2 regions of the Virgibacillus dakarensis genome follow, and region 1 is predicted to be linked to the other one. Evidence: a T-box and tRNA genes for the amino acid it is inferred to sense, from the RefSeq annotation. Region 1 holds a T-box; the other holds one or more tRNA genes.
The links. A T-box is a leader RNA that pairs with one kind of tRNA and senses whether it is charged. The one in region 1 lies ahead of glyQ (glycine--tRNA ligase subunit alpha), so its partner is inferred to be a tRNA-Gly.
Positions count from the first base shown of each region.

Region 2: it encodes a tRNA-Gly, which carries the amino acid that the T-box ahead of glyQ (glycine--tRNA ligase subunit alpha) is inferred to sense. The anticodon was not compared.

Region 1 is NZ_LT732553.1:1,592,590-1,604,933, forward strand. Features, by position in the region: gene CZ382_RS08080 (pyruvate, water dikinase regulatory protein) at 1-46, opposite strand, end outside; gene CZ382_RS08085 (helix-turn-helix transcriptional regulator) at 247-876, opposite strand; gene glyS (glycine--tRNA ligase subunit beta) at 1,292-3,376, opposite strand; gene glyQ (glycine--tRNA ligase subunit alpha) at 3,376-4,254, opposite strand; T-box leader at 4,326-4,496, opposite strand; gene recO (DNA repair protein RecO) at 4,822-5,565, opposite strand; gene CZ382_RS08105 (YqzL family protein) at 5,610-5,756, opposite strand; gene era (GTPase Era) at 5,863-6,765, opposite strand; gene CZ382_RS08115 (diacylglycerol kinase family protein) at 7,050-7,430, opposite strand; gene ybeY (rRNA maturation RNase YbeY) at 7,408-7,872, opposite strand; gene CZ382_RS08125 (HD family phosphohydrolase) at 7,873-10,023, opposite strand; gene CZ382_RS08130 (PhoH family protein) at 10,097-11,056, opposite strand; gene yqfD (sporulation protein YqfD) at 11,059-12,276, opposite strand; gene yqfC (sporulation protein YqfC) at 12,311-12,344, opposite strand, start outside.
Region 2 is NZ_LT732553.1:403,973-416,316, reverse strand. Features, by position in the region: gene CZ382_RS02155 (2-oxoglutarate dehydrogenase E1 component) at 1-91, opposite strand, end outside; gene trmL (tRNA (uridine(34)/cytosine(34)/5-carboxymethylaminomethyluridine(34)-2'-O)-methyltransferase TrmL) at 583-1,056, opposite strand; gene CZ382_RS02145 (amidase domain-containing protein) at 1,101-1,949, opposite strand; gene CZ382_RS02140 (methylated-DNA--[protein]-cysteine S-methyltransferase) at 2,430-2,954, opposite strand; gene queG (tRNA epoxyqueuosine(34) reductase QueG) at 2,978-4,117, opposite strand; gene CZ382_RS02130 (hypothetical protein) at 4,123-4,344, opposite strand; gene CZ382_RS02125 (ABC-ATPase domain-containing protein) at 4,367-6,076, opposite strand; tRNA gene CZ382_RS02120 (tRNA-Gly) at 6,318-6,391, opposite strand; gene CZ382_RS02115 (transposase) at 6,617-7,879, opposite strand; gene CZ382_RS02110 (Crp/Fnr family transcriptional regulator) at 8,265-8,954, opposite strand; gene dat (D-amino-acid transaminase) at 9,279-10,154, shown strand; gene CZ382_RS02100 (DNA topology modulation protein) at 10,228-10,731, shown strand; gene CZ382_RS02095 (S9 family peptidase) at 10,816-12,344, shown strand, end outside.

The sequences.
Region 1 (12,344 bases):
CACCAACAGAGTCAGATAATACATAAACTAATGGTTTTTCTCCCATCACTATTCCTCCCCCTCTAGGTTTCAAAAAATTGCCGAATTGGATCTTGAAGGTCGAGACAGCTTAGCTCTTGGCACCGGGCTTGCCCAGAAAGTACTGACTTCTCCGTTGGCTATTATCGCGGGCGGTTTTAGCGGAAGATCCCTTGCTGCCAACTCTAGCGTTCGTCACTTATTATTTGCTGACTTTTTGAACATCCTCTATACATGTCCATCTGTAATTAGTTCAACGAAAGCCTTGGTTATCGTTGTTTTTGTAATACGTCCAACAATCTCCAAACCAGCGTCCGTATCTTTGATTACCGGTAATCCATCTATTTGCTTATAAATTAATTTTTTGGCAGCTTCTAACAGTGGATCTTCTCTCCTGCACACCGTAATATTGGGCATTCGTGTCATAATAATGTGCACTGGTATATCGTTTAAATCCTGTTTGCCGATGCTTGCCCTAAGCAGATCCTTACGTGAAAGAACTCCTGTCAGACAAGCGTTGTTATCAACAACAAATAATGTCCCAACATCCTCTAAAAACATTGCTGAAATAGCATCATAAACGGATACACTTTCCTTGACAACGATCGGCACAGATTGATATTCGTGGACTTTGAACTTTTTAATTTTTTCAGTTAATAGCTCTGAACCCGTTTTTCCTGTAAAAAAATAGCCAACACGCGGTCTGGCATCAAGAAAACCTGCCATTGTTAAGATTGCTAAATCAGGACGTAATGTTGCCCGTGTCAAAGACAACCGATCGGCAATGTGTTCACCAGTAATTGGGCCATTTTCCTTGACTATTTCAATTATTTGTTCCTGTCGCTTTGATAGTTCCACCTTTTCACCACCTACTCGGACAATATGACATACTAATCTTCACAATATTATATACCATTTGCCACAAAAAGAATATCAGGTTGTAGAGTTATCAGAACTAAGGCGCAAGCGCCCGTTTAGCGGCGTATGTGCTGCGCCCTGCCAAGCAGGGTGGTTCGGTGTTGCCGCCGGGAGCGGTGGTTTTAACCGAACATTCCTACCGTAGGAGATAAAGGAAACATGCCCCTGCAAAAGGGGTATGCCGACGTTGGGCGCAAAGCCCGTTCTTAGTCGGCCTTCCTTCTTACCCGAACCGATGTTGACTTATCGTACGGAGGCGGGTGTTGCACACTAGCCGCTGGGCGCTGGAGCCGGACGTGGCTTATCCGGTTATTAAGTTATCTACAGCCGCAAAATTTTATAATTTCCTAGACGACTAAAAATGCTGTTTCCAGCTTATTTGCGTCATATCGGCATAATCATAAATTAATGCCGCAAGTGAATGAAGCAATGCCAGACGATTGTTTCGTACTGCTTCGTTATCTGCCATCACCATATTATGTTCGAAAAAGTTATGAATTTCCTCCGTCAGACCACTTAATTGCAGTAAAGCCTGTTCTGCATCCAAGCTGTCTTTAGCTTGCTGGTAGCCAGCCTGCACTTCCTTAAACTTCTTATATAAAAAGGTTTCGGAAGGTGTTTCAAACAACCGGCTCTCCACAGCAGTACTTTCCGCTTTTTTTGCTAAATTCAACACACGGGTAAATGCCTCTTCGGTTTGTTTAAAGTCAGCCTGGTTACGTTTTTCCGACAGGTTGCCTGCTTTGGCAATGGTATAGTCCACAACGCCAATCGCTTTTGATAATACCGCCTGAATGATATCTATTTCAATATTTGCCTCTTTTAATAAATACGTTGCACGTAACGCTAAAAATTCATGTAACTCCATTGCTGTTTTTTCTATATCGCCCTGTTCAATATCAAGCGATTGATACAATTTCAGCGCTATATTCAGCAATTGTTCTACTGAAATTTTCCATTTGCCACTTTGCAGAATTTTCAACATACCAACAGCCTGCCGCCGCAGTCCATAAGGATCCTGAGAACCTGTCGGAACTAATCCAACCGAGATACAGCCAACAATCGTATCCAGTTTATCAGCAACACTTACAATCGCCCCTTCAATTGTTTCCGGCAGCTGGTCTGTTGCATGTCGTGGCAAATAATGTTCGGCAATTGCTTTTGCAACCGTCTCATCTTCACCAAAGTTGATGGCGTATTTCTCGCCCATTATCCCTTGAAGTTCCGTAAATTCATTAACCATATTTGTCATCAAATCAAATTTACTAATTTCAGCAGCCCGGACTGCTTTTTGTTTGCTCGTATCATCAAGTTTCAATGTCTCCGCGATTTCTTTTGTAATTTGGATGACCCGTTCCACTTTATCATGAATTGTACCTAACTTATCCTGAAAGACGACTTTGTTCAGTTTTTGCAAATAAAAATCGATCGGATGCTTTTGATCCTCTTCATAGAAAAATTGTGCATCAGCGAGCCGTGCTTTCAATACTTTTTCGTTCCCTTTAGCAACTGTCTCTAGCTGATAGATATCGCCATTTCTGACCCCAATGAAATAAGGCAATAGGTTTCCTTCAGGGGATTTAACAGGGAAATAACGCTGGTGTTCTTTCATGGACGTGATTAACACTTCAGGTGGCAAATCCAGAAAACTATCAGCAAATTCACCAATAAATACAGTTGGATATTCAACCAGGTTGCGTACTTCCTCAAGCAGGTCGGGATCAATTGGAATTTGCAATCCTTTTTCGTTTTCCATTTTTTTTATTCCATCGGTAATCAGCTTTTCGCGCTTGGCAGGATCAGCGATTACAAAGTTTTCGGCAAGCTTGACAATGTATTCCGCGGGGTGGGTAAGTGTGATCCTGCCTCCTAAAAAACGATGCCCGTATGTTTCGTTATCTGATTGAACATGGGCAATCGTAAACGGAACAACCTCACTGCCATATAATGCAACAAGCCAGCGAATTGGTCTTGCAAACCTGAGTGTTTCCGTTCCCCAGTGCATATTTTTAGGAAATTGCAAGGATAAAACAATGTCCCTAAATGCCGGCAAAAGTTTAATAGTCGGGTTTCCCTCGATATATTTTTTGACAAAAATGTATGATGTACCTTTAATATCCTTTGTATAAATATCATCGGTTGTTTTGCCTTGGCCTTTCGTAAACCCAATCGCCGCCTTTGTCCATTCTCCATCCGCATTACGTGCTATTTTTACAGCCGGACCTTTTACTTCCTCTTCCACTGCAGTCTGTTCTTCGGCCATGCCGTGAATCAGTATAGCAAGTCTCCTTGGAGTAGAATAAGAAGAAATGGAGTCGTAGGAAATACGTAATTCTTCTAACCACTTTTTTGTTTTAGCTGTCAGCTGATTTGCTGCATCATCAATGAAGCGTGCAGGTAATTCTTCCAGTCCAATTTCAAATAACGCGTCTTTCGCCATTATTTATGCTCTCCCTTCAGCATCGGAAATCCAAGTTCTTCGCGTTTGGCTACATATGCCTTTGCAATTCCTTTTGCCAAATTACGGACACGCGAGATATATCCGGTTCGTTCGGTTACGGAAATAACTCCTTTGGCATCTAGCAAATTAAACGTATGCGAACATTTTAATACATAGTCATATGCCGGGAATACCAGCCCTTTTTCCATGGTTGTTTTTGCTTCTTTTTCGTACATCGCAAATAATTCAAACAGCATTTCTGTATCGGATTCCTCAAAGGTATAGGTGGAATGTTCGTATTCCGGCTGCAGAAAGATATCTTTTACCGTTACGCCATCCGTCCATTCCAGGTCAAATACATTTTCCTTATCCTGGATATAAGAAGCCAGTCGTTCCAGTCCGTATGTTAATTCAACAGCAACCGGGTTTGCTTCCAGGCCGCCAATTTGCTGAAAATACGTAAACTGGGTAATCTCCATCCCATCAAGCCATACTTCCCATCCAAGTCCGGCAGCACCAAGTGTTGGATTTTCCCAATTGTCTTCAACAAATCGGATGTCATGCTCTAATGGATCGATTCCAAGTGTCTTTAGTGAGTCGAGATAAAGCTCCTGGATGTTTGCAGGTGATGGCTTCATAATGACTTGAAACTGATGGTGCTGATATAAACGATTTGGATTTTGACCATATCTGCCATCAGCTGGACGCCTTGAAGGCTCTACATAGGCTACATTCCACGGTTCCGGGCCAAGACTTCGTAATAGTGTCATTGGCGACATGGTCCCTGCACCTTTTTCTACATCATAAGCTTGCATTAAAAGACAATTTTGCTCTGCCCAATGTTTTTGCAATGTTAAAATCATTTCTTGAATGTTCATGTTATTATTTCCTCCCAATTATTAAACCGAATCCAAAAGAAAAAATCCGTCCCTATGTCATGTTTCCAAGACATAGGGACGGATTTTTGCCCGCGGTTCCACCCTATTTGCTCCTAATCAGAGCCACTTTATCCGAAATTGCTCAGGAGCGCCTTCCCTGTAATCCTATTATCCAGCTTCCACCATTCTGGACTCGCTATAAATAGCAGTTACAAGTACTTTTTCTCCATCACAGCAATCTTATATCACTTGAAAATTATGTACAAATCATACTGTATTTTGTCGTTTATGTCAACAATATTTACTTATCAAGAGATTAAGAAATTTATCAGTTGGAATCACTGGTTATCAAGATGGGCCACGTCCAGCTCCAGCACCCAGCGGCTAGTGGACTTCCCTCGCCTCCGTCCGATAAGTCAACATCGGTTCGGGTAAGAAGGAAGGCCGACTAAGAACGGGCTTTGCGCCCAACGTCGGCATACCCCTTTTGCAGGGGCATGTTTCCTTTATCTCCTACGGCTCAGTCCAGTCCATACGCCGCTAACCGGGCGCTTCCGCTTTTGTGTTTTACCTGAACTTGTCAAGCTGTTTTAAAAACTTTTTGGATTTTATGTAATATCCGCCAAACCGGTCATAATAAGCATCGAGCAGTTGTCTGATAAGCCGTATGTTTTCTTCCTTCATTGATATATTGCCAATTCGTTCAAGCCCTACACTACTGAACAGATACAAAAGCCTTGCCAGTTTATTTGACAATGGGATTGCTTCATTATCAAGATGTAAACACCTTCTGCATAACAGTCCACCTTCTGGAATGGAAAAAGAAAACGGCGCTTCTGTACTGCCACAATGGACACATTGATTAACAGTTGGAGCGAACCCGCCTTTTTGATACAATTTCATTTCATACATGATAATTGGAATCTCCGCACTATCATGACCAGCAATCCAGTCAATAGTTAACAGAAGCTGATTATATAAATAATGATCAGGCTTTTTTTGATCCACAAGTTTATCTGTCAATTCAACAATATAAGCCGCATATGCCGTTTTGACAATATCTTCACGAATCGATCGTAAAGAATTTAGCATCTCACCTTGCTGAATCGTACTTAACCCCGAATTCAAATAAACTAAAAATTCCCCATGAATGAATGGCTGCGTAACGGCAGCCATTCTGCTCTTTGGTTTTTTTGCGCCTCTGGCAATGGCAGCAAATTTCCCGATCGTTTTACTAAATATCGTAACTATTTTATGTGTTTCACCATAATCTTGCGTTTTGATAATAATTCCTTCCACTTTTTCGAGCACATAGCTTCACCTTTCTTTACCAGATCCTAAACTTTAAATATGTGCTACAGGTTGGTATCGAGTTGTGATAGTTCTTCGTCACGGTGTTTAGTTTGACCATTTACTTTTGGTTCTGTTTCCAACTCTTTCAATAATAAATAGGTTTCAATGTTCCCCGTTTGACTAAATAATTTCCACGTAAAGTCGATCACAAGAAACCCCGCCTTTCTATATAACATTTGAATTGGTACTTTTTGAACCTCTCCCTATTATAATGACCACACTTCCGGAATGAATGAGTTTTAAAATTTACCATGTTTAATATTCATCACTGCGAAAACCCAACTCTCGCAGTTGGCTCTGTCTGTTTCGCCAATCCTTTTGCACCTTTATCCAAAGCTCTAAGTACACCTTTGTTCCAAGTAAAGCTTCAATATCGGCACGAGCCTTTTTACCAATTTCCTTCAGCATACTCCCATGTTTCCCAATTAAAATTCCTTTTTGTGATTTTCTTTCTGTGATAACCGTTGCCTGAATAAATATAGCGTTTGAGTCCCGTTTTTCAATATTCTCAATTACAACTGCGATAGAATGCGGTACTTCTTCCCTGGTTAACTGCAGAACCTTTTCCCGAATTAATTCACTAATAATAAAACGCTCCGGATGGTCCGTTACCTGATCGTCGGGATAATACTTGGGTCCTGATGGCAAATGCGCCTTTAAAACATCAAGCATATGGTCCACATTATTTCCTTGTAACGCCGAGATTGGAATGATCTCCTCAAAGTCATATTTCCCTTTATATAATTCGATGAGTGGAAATAAGTCATCCGGATGGATTAAATCAATTTTGTTGATAATGAGAAAAACCGGTTTTTTAACTTGCTGCAAGCGGTCAATAATATATTGATCACCCTTGCCATAGCCCTCTTTGGCATTAATCATAAACAATATTGCATCCACTTCATTTAAGGTATTTTCGGCAATTTGCACCATAAAGTCGCCAAGCCGATGTTTAGGCTTGTGAATTCCAGGGGTGTCAATAAATACAATTTGTGCATCATCTTGTGTCAGAACACCCTGAATTTTATTGCGTGTTGTTTGTGCTTTATCACTCATAATGGCTATTTTCTGGCCAATCACCCGATTTAAGAATGTCGATTTCCCAACATTTGGCCTGCCTATTATCGCAATAAAACCCGATTTAAAGTTATTTTCCATTGTATATCCTCCGGTGCCCTCTATATTTATTTCGTTGTGTAAATACTATAATACTACAAAAACAGTCCACTTTCATGTTATCGACAAAAGCTTTAAAAAGTTTTTCTTTTTTCTCAATTTATGACATAAGTAAGCACCAATCCTGGGTGTTAAAGCTCACCGTGGCCCTCATGATATTCAGTAATCTACAGCGGATTAAGTTTATAATTTCCTGGACAAGTACAAAATGGACAAGCCTGATTCATTAAAACAAACCCCATCATTGTTCTGATGGGGTTTTGTAATTATAACAGGCTATATAGTTTTGGCAAAAAGACAATGAAACCAATAATCACGGCAATCACTGCGGCTATTAAAACAGTGGCAGCTGCAATATCTTTAATCGTCTTTGCTTCCGGATGAATTTCCGGTTTCAGGTAGTTGATTAATTTTTCAATCGTCGTATTTATCATCTCTGCCGTTAGTACGAACCCGATAACGAGCACAATCATTACCCACTCACCGGCTGTTAGTTGAAGAAAAAAACCAGCGCAGATGATGATGATACCAACGATAAGGTGGATTTGAAAGTTTCGTTCATGCTTCAGTACTTCCCAAAAACCATTCCATGCAAATTTAAGACCAATTCCCCGTTTTTTTCGTTTATCGTTTGAGTCCGAACGCATCTAAGATGTCCTCTTGTCGCTGAAACATTTCCTCTTCCTCTTCCTTTTCCACATGATCATAGCCAAGCAGATGAAGGAAGCCATGAACGGATAGAAAGCCTATTTCCCGTTCAAGCGAATGATTATAATCTGCTGCCTGTTCTTTTGCGCGATCAACGGAGATGACAATATCACCAAGTACGAGTGGTATATCCTCCCCGATAACTTGTAATTCCCCATCAACCGTTTCCTGTAATGCAAAGGAAATAACATCTGTCGGTCGATTCTGCTGACGATAATTTCGATTTAACTCCTGAATTTTCTTATTGTCAACAAAGTTTACCGACACTTCCGCTTCGTTTGTGATACCTTCTTTCTCGGCCGCAAAGTCCAGTAAACGATGAAGCATATCGATGAAATCACTAGGTACCGAATTTGTTTGATCATGAAAGTCAATATGCATTTATTTCGCCTCCTTGGCAGGATATTGAATTCTTGAATGAAAAATCCCTTTTAACGCCTCACAAACAGTCTTATGAACCGTGTTTAATTCTTTCATGGTTAACGGACATTCATCTAATTGTCCGTCCATTAACCGGTCCTTAATAATGGATGAGACGATCTCTTCAATTTTTTCCTCTGTCGGTTCTTTTAACGAACGAACGGCCGCCTCCACCGAGTCGCATATATTGACGATGCCAATCTCTCTTGTTTGCGGTTTTGGCCCTGGATACCGGAAATCTTCTTCCTTGACCTGGTCGTTGTTTTCCTTCTCCTTGTAATAAAAATATTTTAATAATGTTGTACCATGATGCTGCATGGCAATATCAATAATTTCCTTTGGGAGCTTGTGCTGCTTCAACATTGCCACTCCATCATACGGATGACTGATAATGATTTCAGCACTTTGCTTCGGATCCAGTTTATCATGCGGGTTCTCGATACCTAGCTGATTTTCAATAAAATACTGAGGTCTGACCGTTTTGCCAATATCATGATAATAGGCACCAACCCTTGCCAATAAGCCATTGGCACCAATTGCCTCACAAGCCGTTTCGCTTAAATTGGCAACCATAATGGAATGATGATAGGTTCCTGGTGCTTCTGTCAGGATCTTTTTAATTAATGGCTGATTGGGACTTGATAATGAAAGTAATTTGATGTCCGATAATATCCCCAATCCAGTTTCAAAAAACGGCAGCAGTCCGATTGTTAATACTGCTGATAGAAAAGCAGCCCCAAACCCGAAACCTGACTGAATAAAAAGATCCTTTAAGGAATATTTTTCAAACGATAGAAATAAAAATAATAATACAGTAATGACATTTACGACAGTCATTCCAATTCCGGCTCTGACAATCGCCAATCTATCTTTAATGTTCCGTAAAAAGATAATACCAGCAAGCTGTGAGAAGAAGAAATAGATGCCAGCTTCCACATTCAATGAGCCCGGTATTTCGCCATTAAATATAATACATCCCAAAATGGCATATAAACCTGCCAAAACAATTGCAAATCGCTCATGAATCAATTGTTTTAATAACAGTGCTCCAGTAGCAACAGGAACAAGAAAATACAACTGGTTGACTTGTGTTGTAAAAAAACTGACCCCCTTCATCAGTGAAATAACGATAACACTAATAAGCAAAACTGCTGCGATTTTTCCCTTATCCAGCTGCTTTCGTTTTCCTGACAAATACATTTCGTACCCGATGACACCGATAATCAGGATAATAAGTAGAGCCAGACCAATTACCGGGAATAAATTTCGTTCTTTATTTAATAAACCAACTAATTTTAATTCCTCATATATTTCATTTGTAATGGTTTGCCCTTCTCTGACAATGATTTCACCTGCGCGAATAATGACCGGTTCAACACTCGCTGCTGCTTCCTTCCTGGCATCCATCGTTTTCTCAACATCAAAAAATGAATTCTCTACAACAGCAAAACTGCTTAACGACATTAACGCCTGTTTGAGATCATTATCAAGATTCGTGTATTTTATTTGTTGTTTTACTTCTGCTGTTGCACTTTGCACATTCTCGGTGCGTACCCCGTTATTTAAAACTGTTGTTAAAGCTTCCAGCATGGTCTTTTTCCCATTTTCACGTTTTTCAGGTGCGGTTTCAATAAGCTGAGCTAAAATAAGTTCATCAACATGTTCGGTTATTTCCGGTGATAAAATATTTTCCAGCTTTTGCACTTTTTCCGGTGTTGTTAGCTGAACAGCTTTGTCGTTTTTATCTGTATCAGCAGAATTTTCGGTGTCTGCATTTTCCTCTTCCAATTTAGTAATCGCATCAAATATTTCATTTACATATCCAAGCTGTTCATCGGTAATTTCCTTGGATATATCATAGCGATCCTCAACCGATTGAACGGTTTCCCGTGTCTTTCGCTCCGTTTCCAGTTCGTTTTCGATCGTTATTGGCGAACGAATTGTTTCTCTCGCATTGCTAAACCGCTCGATATTAAATGTTTCCGTAAATACATTGTTTACGGTCACAAGGAAGAAGAAGATACCTAGTAAAATGACAGGTATAACGATTGTAATCCATCTTGAATTAAAATTTAGTAATGAAGTCAAAAATTCCCCTATTTTTTTCTTCACGGTTTCACCTCATTATTGAACATAGCTACTATAGAAAATAAGACCCGCTAAATCGGGCCTTACGTAACAGAAATTAATTTACTTTTTCATATGCATCGATAATCCGCTGTACTAATGGGTGTCGAACAACATCGGTCTGATTTAAATATACGAACGCTATTCCTTTCACATTTTCAAGCAACTGGCTCGCAACGTGCAAACCGGATTTAACCCCTTTAGGCAAGTCGATTTGTGTAATATCCCCAGTAATAACCATTTTGGAACCAAAGCCGAGACGCGTCAGAAACATCTTCATTTGTTCGGGCGTCGTATTCTGTGCCTCATCCAGGATAACGAATGCGTCATCCAGTGTCCTCCCCCGCATGTAAGCAAGCGGGGCAATTTCGATTGTTTCCCGCTCGATTAGCCTTGCTGTATGTTCTGCACCTAATACATCGTGCAAGGCATCGTATAAAGGACGTAAATATGGATCCACCTTCTCCTTTAAATCACCAGGCAAAAATCCCAAGCTTTCTCCCGCCTCAACTGCTGGCCTGGTCAAGATAATCCGTTTTACCATTCCATTTTTTAACGCATGAACAGCCATAACAACAGCTAAATACGTTTTTCCCGTCCCAGCAGGGCCAATACCAAAAACCAGATCATTTGCTTTAATTGCCGAAATATAACTTTTTTGCCCTAATGTTTTAACACGGATTGACTTACCTTTAACATTTTTGGTTATTTCATCTTCAAATAGTGTTTCAAGCTGGTTTATCTTACCACTTTTCGCTAACTCGACGGCATAAACAACATCTCGTTCAGAAATGGTTAAACCTTTTCGGATAATCGATAAAAACGTTAACAGTATTTCCTCCGCTAATCCAATAGCTTCGCTTGTTCCAGAAACCTGGATCTTCTCACCTCTTGTAACAATCGATACAGACAATAGCTCTTCCATCTGTTTTAAAAATTTATCATTAGTACCGAACAAAGCCATGGCTTCATTTGGACTTGTTATTTGTAGATCAATTGTGCTAAGGTTCTCTGACATATTCAATCTCCTTGATTTATAGGTTCTGCTTTGGCAATATTCTCTTCTACCGTATTATATAAGATTAACTTAACTTTACCACTCTCCGTAGTTTCATGCAAAACTTTTTGTGAGATAATTTTTGCCTCAGGACCCAGCCTTAGCTGTAATTCTTTTTCTGCCTGTTTAAGACCGATTTGGATTGCTTCCTCCTTCGTACGTTCAAGCTTTTCATACTGCTTTTCACTTAATATTGATTCAACAAAATGAACTGGCAGCTTCCATTTTAAAAAATGGATCGCGTTGTCATTTTCTTCTTGCTGAATTCGCTTATAGTCTGGTTCGCCAAATCCCCATATTGGCAGCTTAAAATCGCCAAATCGCAAATAATATTTCTTCTCTTTGTTTCCGGTCAGCATTTCAAAATTTGCCTTAAGTGGGACAGTGACCTTAACTTCATACCACGTTTTCGCGATAACTTCTCCTTCCGCTGCCACCAACTTTGCCTTTTCTTTTTTGCTATCTTCTTCATTTTCGTTTTCGGCAAAATTCAGCTTCCCTGAAACAAGGATATCACCTGGCTCAACGTAGTCGTTCACCTGTACCTTTGAAAGCCCCTTTGAAACAAACATATTTTGGATAACACCTTTTTTTGTTGCGATGAGGTTACGTGGTCCTTTCACTTCTTTTTCTTTGACGATAGCTTTTTCTACACCCTCGAGAAAAAAGGTTGTCCCTTTTTTGTTTACACCAACCCACAACAATTCCGGAATGTCATTCACCAATTTTTGCTGGATAACACTTGGCGGTTCCAGTGTTAAACTCCAGGATCCAGGATGAATACCATACGCGTCAAGCTGTTTTACAATTTTCTTTTCAATATCCTTTGGCACACCGGTTATCTTCACGTCCCAGATGATGTTTGATAAGCAGAAAATTAACAGGATACTTAATAAAAGACCTGTAACGAGCTCTCTTTTTCGGAGAAATCTTTTTAAAAGAAAGGGAGAACCTTTTTTGCTGACAAAGGATAATTTATAATCCGTTCCTCGCTTTATTTCTTTGATTAATTTGATATCCTGCAGTTTTACATTCCCTCGGCAAGCTGTTTGTGACTCTTTCTTTACATTCCAGACAAGAATGCCGCGTTTAACACATTTTTGAAAAAAAAGCTCCGGCATTTGTCCTTTCACCAAAATGGTTACGTATCCGGTTAGAAATGATCCTTGAACTTGTTTCATGTCTTCCTCCTTTATAGCAGCATGGTCCTTAAAATTATGCTGGAATAAATTTCACTTCATCAATTGTT
Region 2 (12,344 bases), 1.2 Mb from region 1:
TGTATAAGTCATATTGTTCTTCAATATACCCCATGTTAGGACCATAAAATTTTCCCCAGAATCTCTCACTCGATTCTTCATTCTGTGCCACGTCTTATACCCCCATTAGCAGTTAACTTTCTCCGTTTCGTAACGGTATTATCACATTCCGTATCCATTATAGAACGGTCGAATGACTTCATCAACTAATATACCCTATTTTATGCCGATAAACAATATAAGACACCATCAGCGGTTAAACTTTTTAAATGTCGATATTTTGTAAAAAAGAAAGGTCAGGTTATATAAGATAAAACCCGATTTAGAGATGTTTTTCATTTGTCTCTTCGGATTTTTTATAACTATCCCCGCAAATAGTTCACATCCGGAAAATTATTCGGTATAATAAGGACATATTAATTAACGATAATCTTTTTACATACAGTTATAAAAGGGAGGCAACAGAACATGAAAATGGCATTGTTAATGGGAGTTATTGTTACATTTATTGTATCTTGCTTTACTTCAGGTTATGAAGCAAAGCCCGGGAAACCAACAAAACAATAAAAAGAAAGCTGCCCCGTTTTATAGCGGAGCAGCTTTTTATTTCAAGCCATGAAACCCTTGTTGTCTTAACGCTTCATACACAATAATTGCTGCAGTATTGGATAAGTTCAGTGACCGTACCTTATCAGTCATATGAATTCGTAAACATTTATCTTCTTTTCCCTCTAACAAGTTTTTGGGAATTCCGTTCGTTTCCCTGCCAAATACAAAAAACAGGTCTTCCGCCGTATTACTATAATCATAATCCGTGTAATATTTTTTTCCGAAGTTTTCAATATAGTAAAAGTTACCATCTGGATATGTCCGGTATAATGCTTCGAGTGAATCGTATTCCCGAATATCTACATGTTTCCAATAATCGAGTCCAGCCCGCCTTACCATTTTATCATCGGTAGAAAATCCAAGCGGGTGGATTAAATGTAGTGTTGCACCTACTGCTAAGCATGTTCTAGCTATATTTCCTGTATTTGCTGGAATTTCTGGCTGATATAAAACAACGTGTAAACTCACAATTCATTCTCCTTACCTTGTTAAATACGAAGATTATTATACCACTACTCGCCAATGCGGAAAAACTTATAGTTGATATTCGGCGTCCATGCAGTTGAATCTTCGTACGACCAATACCGGTTGCGGCTGTTATCTGTATGGGCATTGACAAGCGGCATTCCATACGCATCCTTCGCCACGACAATTGTCGTGTGATTCCACTTGTCGTCCCCTTCAAAATCATAGCAAATCACATCACCAGGGATTAGCTCCTCAGCTGATTCCATTTCTTTCCCTTTTAAACCCTTTGTTGAACCGCTTAAATACCAGCGAAGCGAATGAGCTACTGCCCAGCTGAAACTCCAATTGTCATTTTGGTACCACCACCCGTTCCCCCTGTCTGGTGCCCCCCGCATTGGCGCCCCTCCAGCATAAAGACACTGCGAAATATAGTTTGTACAATCGACAGTAAATGTGCGAAAAGCAGGATTATAGCTGTTCCACCAACGTTCTGCATATTTCACTGCAGCTAACCTATCATAAGAAAAGCGATGTTCCTCCAAATCTCGTTCCCCGTCAGATGGCAGTATCTTATTTTCACCGGTATTTTCAAGCTTTCGGTCAAGGGGCAGATGTTCAATCTTTTGATCGCTGCTAATTCGAAATTGGAACGGTACTACTTGCTCTTCACGGTAAAAATATTCCCCTTGTTTCATTAAATAGGATACATGCAAATTATATTGAAAGGTTGATCCCCGATCATAACGCAACTCCTGGAAAATATGTCCATTCCCCTGAATGCGGCTAATTTCTACTCCCCGCTCTTTGCATAAATCTTTTTTCCGCCTCCACCATTCTTCATGCGTAACTTCTGATTGAAAGAAATCAACCCACCAATCCTTTACTATTTCCATAAAAAATCCCCTCCATTACATATATATGGAGAGAAAGGTTGTCTCAAGAATTGATTTTTAAAGAGTGTGTTCAAAAAGGAGGATGAAAAGGACCGAGGTCGGCTAAGTTCTCGGGCGTCCTGTTGCAACGCCGACACTAGCACGTCCAGTAGTCACAGTTCAAGGCGGCGTAGTTTCGAGCAGCTCACCTTGCACAGGAAGTGCTGACTTCTGCTGTTGGCGATTGTCGTGGGTGGTTTTAGCAGAAGGTCCCCTATACAATTAGATACATGAGCAGCGGAGAAACAAGCCAACGAGCTTCCACAGGATGTGGTGACTTCGACGTTCGACACAGGACGTGTCGGAATTTAGTCGAAGATCCCCTTATCTCGAAGTGTCATTTTCACCGGACTTTTTGAACATCCTCTTAAACTTGAATCCCGAACAATGCTTCCGTTTTCCTGAATGTTGTTAACTCCAAAAATAATACCTTAGAATTATTCACACTAGCAAAACTTGTTCATGCTGCAGCAAATACTCTTTTTTATCCAGTCCACCATTGTACCCGACCATTTTCCCGTTTGTACCAATTACCCTGTGGCACGGTACAACAATTGAGAACGGGTTCTTATTGACTGCCCCGCCGACTGCCCGCACTGCTTTCGGATTGCCAATTGTTACAGCAATATCCTTATATGTTTTCGTTACACCATATGGAATCGTATCATATAGAGCCTGCCAGACTTTTTGCTGAAATGGGGTTCCGTGAAAAGCAAAATTGAACGAAAATTCCTGACTTTTACGTTGAAAATACGCCTGAAGCTGTTCTTTTACATGGTTCACTTTCTTTGCATCCTGTACAAACACCGGATGGTCAAAATAACGATCCCCCCACTTTTCCAGCTGTGTTTCCAAATCGGCCATTGAGCCGTAATCGATCCGAACGATTCTTTGGCCGTCACTAATGATTAATAATGAACCGACTGGTGAAACCATTTCGTCGTAATACAGCTTTGTTTCTCCCATATTTATTCCCCCCTTTTCTATCATTAGTATCTGTTCTTCTGGAAATCTAACCCTTTCTCCATTTCGAACAAAACCTGATCATCAGTTTCCTTTTCCATTGCTTCCTTAATTGCTGTAATTGCTTCATCCGTGCCAATTTTCCCAAGTGTCCACGCTGCAGTTCCGCGAATGACCGGACGCGGATCATTGTTCATCACTGCAACTAATTCGTCTACAGCTGTTTCATCTTTAAAATGTGCAAGTGCGATTATCGCATTTCGCTGAATGGGCTTCTTCCCACGCCAGGAACCAGCCATATGACCAAACGTCTCCTTAAATTCCCGATTCGATATGCGTAACATCGGTTTCAGCTTCGGTTTGGCAGCTTCCGGTTGTGGTTCAGCTTCGGGGTGAAGATGAAAATCCATTTGTTTATTTTTCGGACAAACCTGCTGGCATGTATCACAGCCATATACACGGTTGCCAAGCTCCACGCGGAATTCATCGGCCAAAAATCCTTTTGTCTGGGTTAAAAATGATAAACAGCGCTGAGCATTTAACTGCCCGCCCTGAACAAGTGCTCCGGTTGGACAAGCATCAAGACACTTGCGGCAATCTCCACAGCTATCCTCAACCGGTGAATCCGGGATAAACGGGATATTTGTGATTAATTCACCAAGGTAAACATAAGAGCCAAACTCGGGCGTAATGATGGCACAATTTTTACCACTGAAACCAATACCTGCTCGCTCAGCCACCGCACGGTCCGAAAGCTCGCCTGTATCCACCATCACTTTAGTGGAGGCCTCTGGAACCTTTTCCTCAATAAATGCGGACAGTTTCTCCAGGCGCTCCCTTAAAATAACATGATAATCGGTTCCCCAGGATGCCCGGCAAAAAATCCCGCGACGCTCCTCCCTGGTTCCCTTTGGTGCGTTCTTCATACGTGAGGGGTAAGCAATGGCAATGGACAGGATCGATTGTGCTTCCGGCAATAATCGCTTTGGTTCGGTCCGTTCCTCGATCGATCCCTTTTCAAACCCGGATTGATAGCCGAGAGTTTGCTGACGTTTGAGCCGTTCTTTTAATTCTCCAAACACATCGGCAGAAGCAAAGCCAATTTTATCGATGCCTATTTCCTTGCTGTATGCAACTATTTCTTGTTTCAGCTGTCCTACATCCATTGAACTCACTTCCTCTTTCTTGTACATAGATCCCATACCATTCCCAATTCCAATTCCTTAACGTTGATAGTGAACTGTGTTGCATCGGCAGTAAATTGCGCAAGTATATCCGTAGTGAACCGGGTAATATCGGCAGTTAAACTGGCAATATCAACAGTAAAGCACTGAATATCGACAGTTAAACTCGGAACATCGACAGTAAATTGCATTATATCAACAGTAACCACGTAACCCCGGCAGTGAACCGCCCTAATCCAGTTGGCTTACCTTCAATGTCCGGATTCGGTTCAATACGGCAGCAATTTCATATTTGCGTGGGCGGGCAATATCACCGGGATGCTGGTTTGGAAATGCTGTAAATGAAGCCAACCCATTATGATCTATTTTTCGCTCTATTGTCGTAAGCAATTCCGCTAAAGAACCTGCCTTTTCCAATCCATTCGTCCGGTCCAAATAGGAAATTATCTCGGCAATCATCCGGGTTTGTGATGCGTCTGTCAATTGTTCGGTCTGACCAAATGAAATTTCTGTTCTTCCCATCAGGATTTTGGTTAACCCTTTTGCCTGCGTTTTGGCCCGCTTTCCTTTTTGTGTTTGCAGACTGCTCTGCTTTAAACGCCGATCCGAGATAACACCAAACTTTCCGGTATTGGCATGATTCCGCTCCATTGGATATTGCTCCATAATTGCCTTAGCCTTCTCCGTTACATTATGCGGCACATATTCATCCATCATCATCACTTCATCGGCTACTGCAAAATAATCACCGGAACCTCCCATTACGAGGATGGTCGAGATATTAAGCTGATCACGCATTTGTTTCACCTTGTCAATAAAAGGTGTAATTGGCTCCTGTTCTTGTTTCACCAACTGTTGCATGCGATGATCCCGAATCATAAAGTTGGTTGCACTCGTGTCCTCGTCGATCAGTAATGTTGTCGCACCAGCCTCTAGTGCTTCCATTACATTTGCTGCTTGTGACGTACTGCCACTTGCATTTTCTGTTGAGAAAAATTGTGTGTCCTGTTTATGTGGCAGGTTCGAAATAAATGGCGAAATGTTTACCCCGGTAATCTGACGGCCATCCTCTGCACGAATTTTTACCGCATCTGGATCGGTAAGAACAAATTCACGCCCATCACCCTTCGTATGGGAGTAAACCCCACGTTCAATTGCTTCCAGAACCGTACTTTTACCATGATAGCCACCACCAACAATTAAGGTGATTCCTTTTTTGATAGCCATTCCAGTGATCGGTTCTGTTCGGTGCGGGATGCTGATCGCAACTTCATTTTCTTCCGGACTTTGAAACGGAACCGCCTGTTTAAGTGGACGATTGCTTACACCGCTCTCTCTTGGCAAACTTGCGCCATTAGCAATAAAGGCAACCCAGCCCTGATCCCGCATTTCGACCCGAATCGCTTCCTGCTGATCGGCCAATTGCACAGCCCGTTCAATTTCTTGATCGGTAATGGTAAAGATCGATTTTTGCATAATAGAAGGAATCACTTGCGCAAATAACTTTTCCGCTTCCCTGCCGTTTATTCGTCTCCCATTCGCAGGTAAACCAACCGAGATACAAATCGTTGTACTAGCTGAATCGATCTGAACGGCACTTCTTTCCAGTATTTCCTGACCCGGTGTATCAAACAGAATTGCCCCGCTCTTGCCAGATCCTTTCACCTGAAGTCTGCCTCCAGCAACTGCTCTCCCTACTGTTCGCGCAATTGCATCTTCTGCTGCCACTTTACGATAGGACGTTTCTATCCATTCCTCTTTTATGGAACGTTGTTGTGGTGGCACAACGATACGAATTTTTGATGGTGAAGCAAAAGGATCTCCTTGCACATAATCAATGTAAAGGCTAAAACGGTCGTATTTGTAGTGCCCTTGTAGACTTTTGTACGCCTTATACCCTTTTCCATCAAGTTGTTTTAACTGTTGCATTAAATTTTTCATGTAAATCCCTCAATATTTTAATATTTATTCCTTAAGAATACTATCTGGGAAGCCTTTTATTCAAGTAATGCGGCTAATTATAACCGCGGGATACTCAGATGTAACAGTCGCACCGTTATATGTAAAGCACACTATCCGCTGGAGCTGGACGCGGCCCCTCTCGACTATCCAATTTCTTAAACAATAAAAAACGCAACGCTTCGTATATTAAATAACGAAACACTGCGTTATGACATATGTATGGAGCGGGTGAAGGGAATCGAACCCTCATCATCAGCTTGGAAGGCTGAGGTTTTACCACTAAACTACACCCGCATTCCGCATTTTTTCAATGCATTTTTTATTATACCAACTGACTCGCCATGAATCAAGAGAAATTTGTTTTAAGTTTACCTTTTTTCGCCGCATAAAACGGAATTATTTCACCTTAAGAGTCCTTTAGAAGGTTTTTTTTCGTTTTTATTGAAGGAAGCAAATTTTTAACCAGCACAAATAGACATACTTATCAGTATGTTTTTTCTTACTATTCAATTAATAAATTCAGAGTTGTAATGTTAGCTGCCGTGAACTTACTGGTTTCTCTATGTATTTAAAATGCCGAATGCCATGTTTGTCTTTTATCAATATGGCTTCCATCCCCGCTGAAAAACGATATAGAAACATCTTAATTTTATCCTTTGCTTTAATCCCTTTTGCCCGTTCAATCACGTCATGGAAAAATCCATTCTGCTTTTCTACTTTCAGCGTCATAAACGTTATCATAATGGAAACGAGTAAAAACATTCTTTTCAGTCTTGGCAATGTACGAACCCGAACATTTTCTAAGTCAAATTCCTGCTTTTGAACGCGAAACATTTCTTCGATACGCCATCTAGTAATATAAGCTTTCAAAATAGACAGGACCTCTTCCTTTTTTTGAACCCGTTTATTTGTAAGCAGCACCATCGGCTCTTTTCCGTATCCATACACCACAACCATAGTGAATTTTTGACCCTTTAGCGAAGGAATTTCCACAGTAAGATGAGAGACTTTCAAATCATATACGGTTCCCTTTATTTCAGAACGAAAATTGATTTTCCCTTTCCTTCTGATCGCTAAGTTGTGTACAGGGAATTTTTTATTCTGGTACAATAAATTCCGATTTTTCTTCAAACGAATGATAAAGTTATTTTTCTGCTTGAGGATCTTTTTCATGACTTCTATATTGTCATACCCACGATCCATCACAAAGGTTGCCTTCTTTGCCTCTACAAGTTGATTCACGTAATCCAAGCCCTTGTATGTTTCTTCATTTTCGCTGACAAATCCCTTTTCGGCGGCGGAGTACAGATGGGAATAAATTGAAATCGGGTGCTTTGTTTTCGGAGCCACGGCAATCATGTTGGTTGTCCAATATCCATTGCCTATCTTTCCTGTTGAACCATCTCTCACTTGTCCAAGTGCTTCCATTTTACTGGCAGTAGATTTCACAATCTCGGAATTATCGACTAAAACCAGATTATCTTCCTCTTGTAGAAAAGGTTTTACCATTTCCTCATAGTTCTCCAACAGCTCGGATGTTTCGTGAAATTCGTCCATGCGATTGGACAGTCGCTTGACGGTTTGTATCGCTTCAATGGGTTCTTCCAGAGCGCGTGCAATTTTAGTAAGCAAAACAGATCTGCCTTTTGCTAGTCCAAATAACATGTCCAGGATAAAGTTTTTGTTGGGTTTTTGCAGCCCTTGGGTTAATTTGGACGCAAAATGAAAAATGGAACGTTTTGTGGTATAAATTGATTGGTTAAATGTGTTATGATTAGACATAAAGAGTCTCCTTTTTGTGTTCATATATTTTGTTTTAACCCAATAAAATTTTAACACATTTAGGGAGGCTTTTTATTTTTCTTTTTCAATAAATGACGTACATTTTAAACAAAAAACGTTAAAATAGGCATCAAAAAGTTCATTTATCACTAGAACTTTTCGATGCCTATTTTTTGTTGGAAGTCAATCATTATTTTTAGGTAAACTTAAAAAATTTGTCGTTTTTTTATAGAAAATAACAAGGGGCTGGGACATAATTAAAACGTTCAACTCTAAAAACGAACAATGCTCTACTTTAGCGAAGTATATTTCCGGAGCGGGGTTATGCACAAATCATCATATAGTTCGGATTTTTCTTTGATAAAAACACTTTTGTCCCAGCCTCCTACAATATACAATTTTCTACACCGCATTGATCACAAGCAAGTAATTTTTTTAAATACCCTATCTCCTTCACCAAAAAGTATTTATTATCATTTGTCAGTATCCCCTGCGATTTCCATTTGTTCACAATCCGGCTTACCGTTTCTCGGGAAATTCCGACATACATGCTGACATCGCGGATCATGACCGGCTCGGTTATTCGGACTCCGTTCGGGGTGACGACCCCGTACATGTTAGCAAAACGGACAAAGACAGATGCGACAGCGCCCTCCGAACCAAACATGAGAAAATCCCGTGTTTGGGCTTTGCTTGCTTCCAATGACTCAGCAACCCATTTCGTGAACTGTAATCCCAATTTCCCGTTCTCCCCTAAGATGGTTTCAATTCCTTGCCTTTCCAGTGATAATAGAATACTATCCTTTGTTGCTTTAGCTGTGTTTGAGTACTTTTTCCCGCTAAAAATACCGATCTCACCGAAGCAATCTTGCTCACCACGAATAAAGACTGTTATCTCTTTATTTTCACCAAGATCCTTAAAAATGCGGATTTTACCCTTTTGAATAAAATATAAATTATCCGCGCGACTTCCTTCTGTAAAAATCATTTCGCCCTTTTTCACAGAAAATCGTTTTGTATTGGCAATCAGCATATCATGATCATGGCTATCCAATCGTTGCAATAAAGGTTCCATTTGCCATCACAGTCCTTTTCCTAAGATAGACGGGAAAAAGGTGCAATCCCCGAACAACAACACGAATGCTTTTCTTTATCAATACCATTATATAGAAGCCGCTAAACAAAAACTATGATATTTATCACTCAAATTATAAAATGAAACCTCATTCGGTTAGGATTTGCGACGCACAGGACGTGACGGTTTTAGCTTGCCCTTCCTCCCCACCCTCCCGTTTTTTGGATTACGTACACTTTGTGGTGTAGTGATAAATTAATTCCTCATTTACAAGTTCAACGGGAAGATATAGAATAGGCTTATGCTTTTATGGGAGGCGAAAGAATGGCGAACTATCCAATTATTTTATCGCAAACGAAATTTACCCATCGTGACACACTGCAGTATCCTTATGAAGAACGCGGATTACAGTTTGGCGATGGTGTATACGAAGTTATCCGTATCTATAACGGAAAATACTACCTGCTTGAGGAGCACATCAATCGTTTGTTCCGGTCAGCAGAGGCCGTGAAAATTGCGTTGCCATTTACCAAAGATGAGCTTACAAATTTATTAAACACGTTATTGCAAAAAAATGAGGTCGAAACAGATGCCAAAGTATATCTTCAAGCTACTCGAGGATCAGCCCCACGAGAGCACACATTCCCTGAGGATGTTCCAGCTAATGTATACGCATATGTAACAGCATTATCACGTAACCTGGAGTTTTTGAAAAATGGTGTTGGAACGATTACGAAGCGTGATGTCCGCTGGGAAAACTGCTATATTAAGAGCTTGAACCTGCTGCCTAATGTTCTGGCAAAACAAGAAGCAAAAGAACATGGCTGCTATGAAGCAATTTTGCATAAAGACGGGTTTGTAACCGAGTGCAGTTCATCTAATGTCTACCTGGTTAGAAACGGTGAAATTTTCACCCATCCGGCAACAAACAACATTTTGCATGGCTGTGTACGGATACGCGTTGAACAATTTGCGAAAAAGCTTGGGATACCCTTTAATGAGGAAGGATTTTCGGTTGAAGATATCGCACAGGCAGATGAATTATTTTTATCCAGCAGCACGTCGGAAATCATGCCGGTCATTTCGGTTGATGGAAAAACAATAGCGGACGGAAAACCGGGTGCGACTACCAAACAGCTTCAGGCAGAATATGAAAAGGATGCAGTAATATTACCGAATCAGGTCACACAGACAACCTAATACATCATAGCGTATTCCCCCTTGCCACGTTTGTAAGGGGGTTTTCGGTTCACAATTGATGAGGAGGAACGCCATGAAAAAAATTATGATTGTCGGCTCTGGTGGTGCAGGCAAGTCAACATTGGCAAAACAGCTTGGGGAAAAGCTTGATATACCAGTTTATCATCTTGATGCCATCTTCTGGCAGCCAGGGTGGCGGCCAATTGAACGTCAAGCATTAGTTCAAGCACAACAGCATATCATAAATCGGGATACGTGGATTATCGATGGAAACTACAGTTCAACAATGGATATTCGGCTCAAACATGCTGATACGGTCATTTTCCTGCATTACAGCACCATTCGCTGTTTATATGGAATTGTAAAACGCCGGATTCAATACCACAAGAAAACGCGACCCGATATTGGAAAGGATTGCCCCGAAAAACTTGACCTTGAATTTGTTCAATGGGTTTACCAATTTAATAAGAGCAAAGCTCCAATCATTCATCAAAAATTAAATCAGCAGCGAGATACAACCATTCATATTTTTAATCGTCCAAAACAAACAAAGAACTTTCTGAAAAACGTAAACTAGTATTTCTAAAATTCTATTATTCTAATTGATTCGAAACTCGAAATAGTTTAAAATTAACAAAACGATTAATTGGAGGATATTTCTATGCCAAAAGTGAAACGAGCATTAGCCGTTGAAGATTTAACAAAAATTGCCATGTACAGTGACCCGCAAATCGCGCCAAATGAAGATACATATGCATTTGTTTCCGCTACGGTAAATGATGATAACGAGTACCAATCACAATTGTTTTTGCAAAAAATTAACGGAGGAGAACCCAAGCAATGGACGTTTGCTAACGCCAAAAATAGTCATCCACGGTTCTCCCCAGACGGGAAGAAACTTGTTTTTCAGTCGACACGGAGCGGGCTGTCCCAGCTTTGGGTAGTTCCAACAAACGGCGGCGAGGCACAACAACTGACATTTTTCAAAAATGGTGCCGTTAATCCGGAATGGTCAAAGGATGGGAAATATATCGTCTTTACCGCTAGCTTGAAAGAGGATGATGACGTTGGGAATCAGCACGAACAAACCAAGGAAGAACGGCAAAAGGAAAAAGAACAGCAAGCAAAGGAGCCAATTGTCATTGATCGTCTAAAGCATAAGTCTGATGCACATGGATTTCATGATGACAAACGTGCTCAATTAGTACTTTATGATGTAGAGAAAGCTACCTTTACCCAGCTGACGGTTAACGATACCGATCATGGATTTGAGGGTATTTCGCCTGATGGAAATCTTATACTTTTTTCCGCAAACCTTGACGATGATGCTGATTATGCTTTAACAAATGATCTTTTCATGTTAAATCTGGCAACAAAGGATGTAATTAAACTAACGGATGGAAATGGGTCATACGGCAATGCCAGATTCTCGCCAAGCGGTGATAAAATTGCTTGCTTCGGCCATGAATGTGCCTACAGTGGGGCGACATTAAACGAGCTGTATGTGTTCGATGTTGCAACGAAAGAACGCACGTGTTTAAGTTCAAAAGTCGATATGCAGCTTGGTGATGTCATGGTTGGCGATTCACGAATGGGTTACTCGACGGAAGGTCCGGTTTGGTCGCTTGCTGAGGATAAATTATTCTTTATCGGCAGTGATCACGGTACAACAGGGCTCTACCAAGCTGACTTAAAAGGCAATATGGAGGTGTTATATAAAGATAACAATCATGTCTTCGGTTTTTCCTATAACGGAGTGGACAATACATTTATTCTTGGGATCAGTACCCCAACAAATCCATGTAACTTTTATCAGTGGAAAAATACGGAACTGACTCGATTAACAAATGCCAATGCGGAACTTTTAGAAGAGGTTTCTCTTAGTGAACCGGAGACATTAACGATTACGGCAGAGGATGGCTCGGAAATTGAGGGCTGGCTTCTGCATCCGTATGATTTTAAAGAAAATAAAAAATATCCATTTGTATTAGAAATTCACGGAGGTCCGCATGCGATGTACGGGCAAACATTTTTTCATGAACTGCAATTACTTGCTGCAAAAGGATATGTTGTCCTGTACACCAATCCTAGAGGAAGTCATGGTTACGGACAGGAATTTGTGAACGCATGCCGGAAAAACTACGGAAATGGTGATTATACCGATTTAATGTCCGCTGTCGATTATGCCCT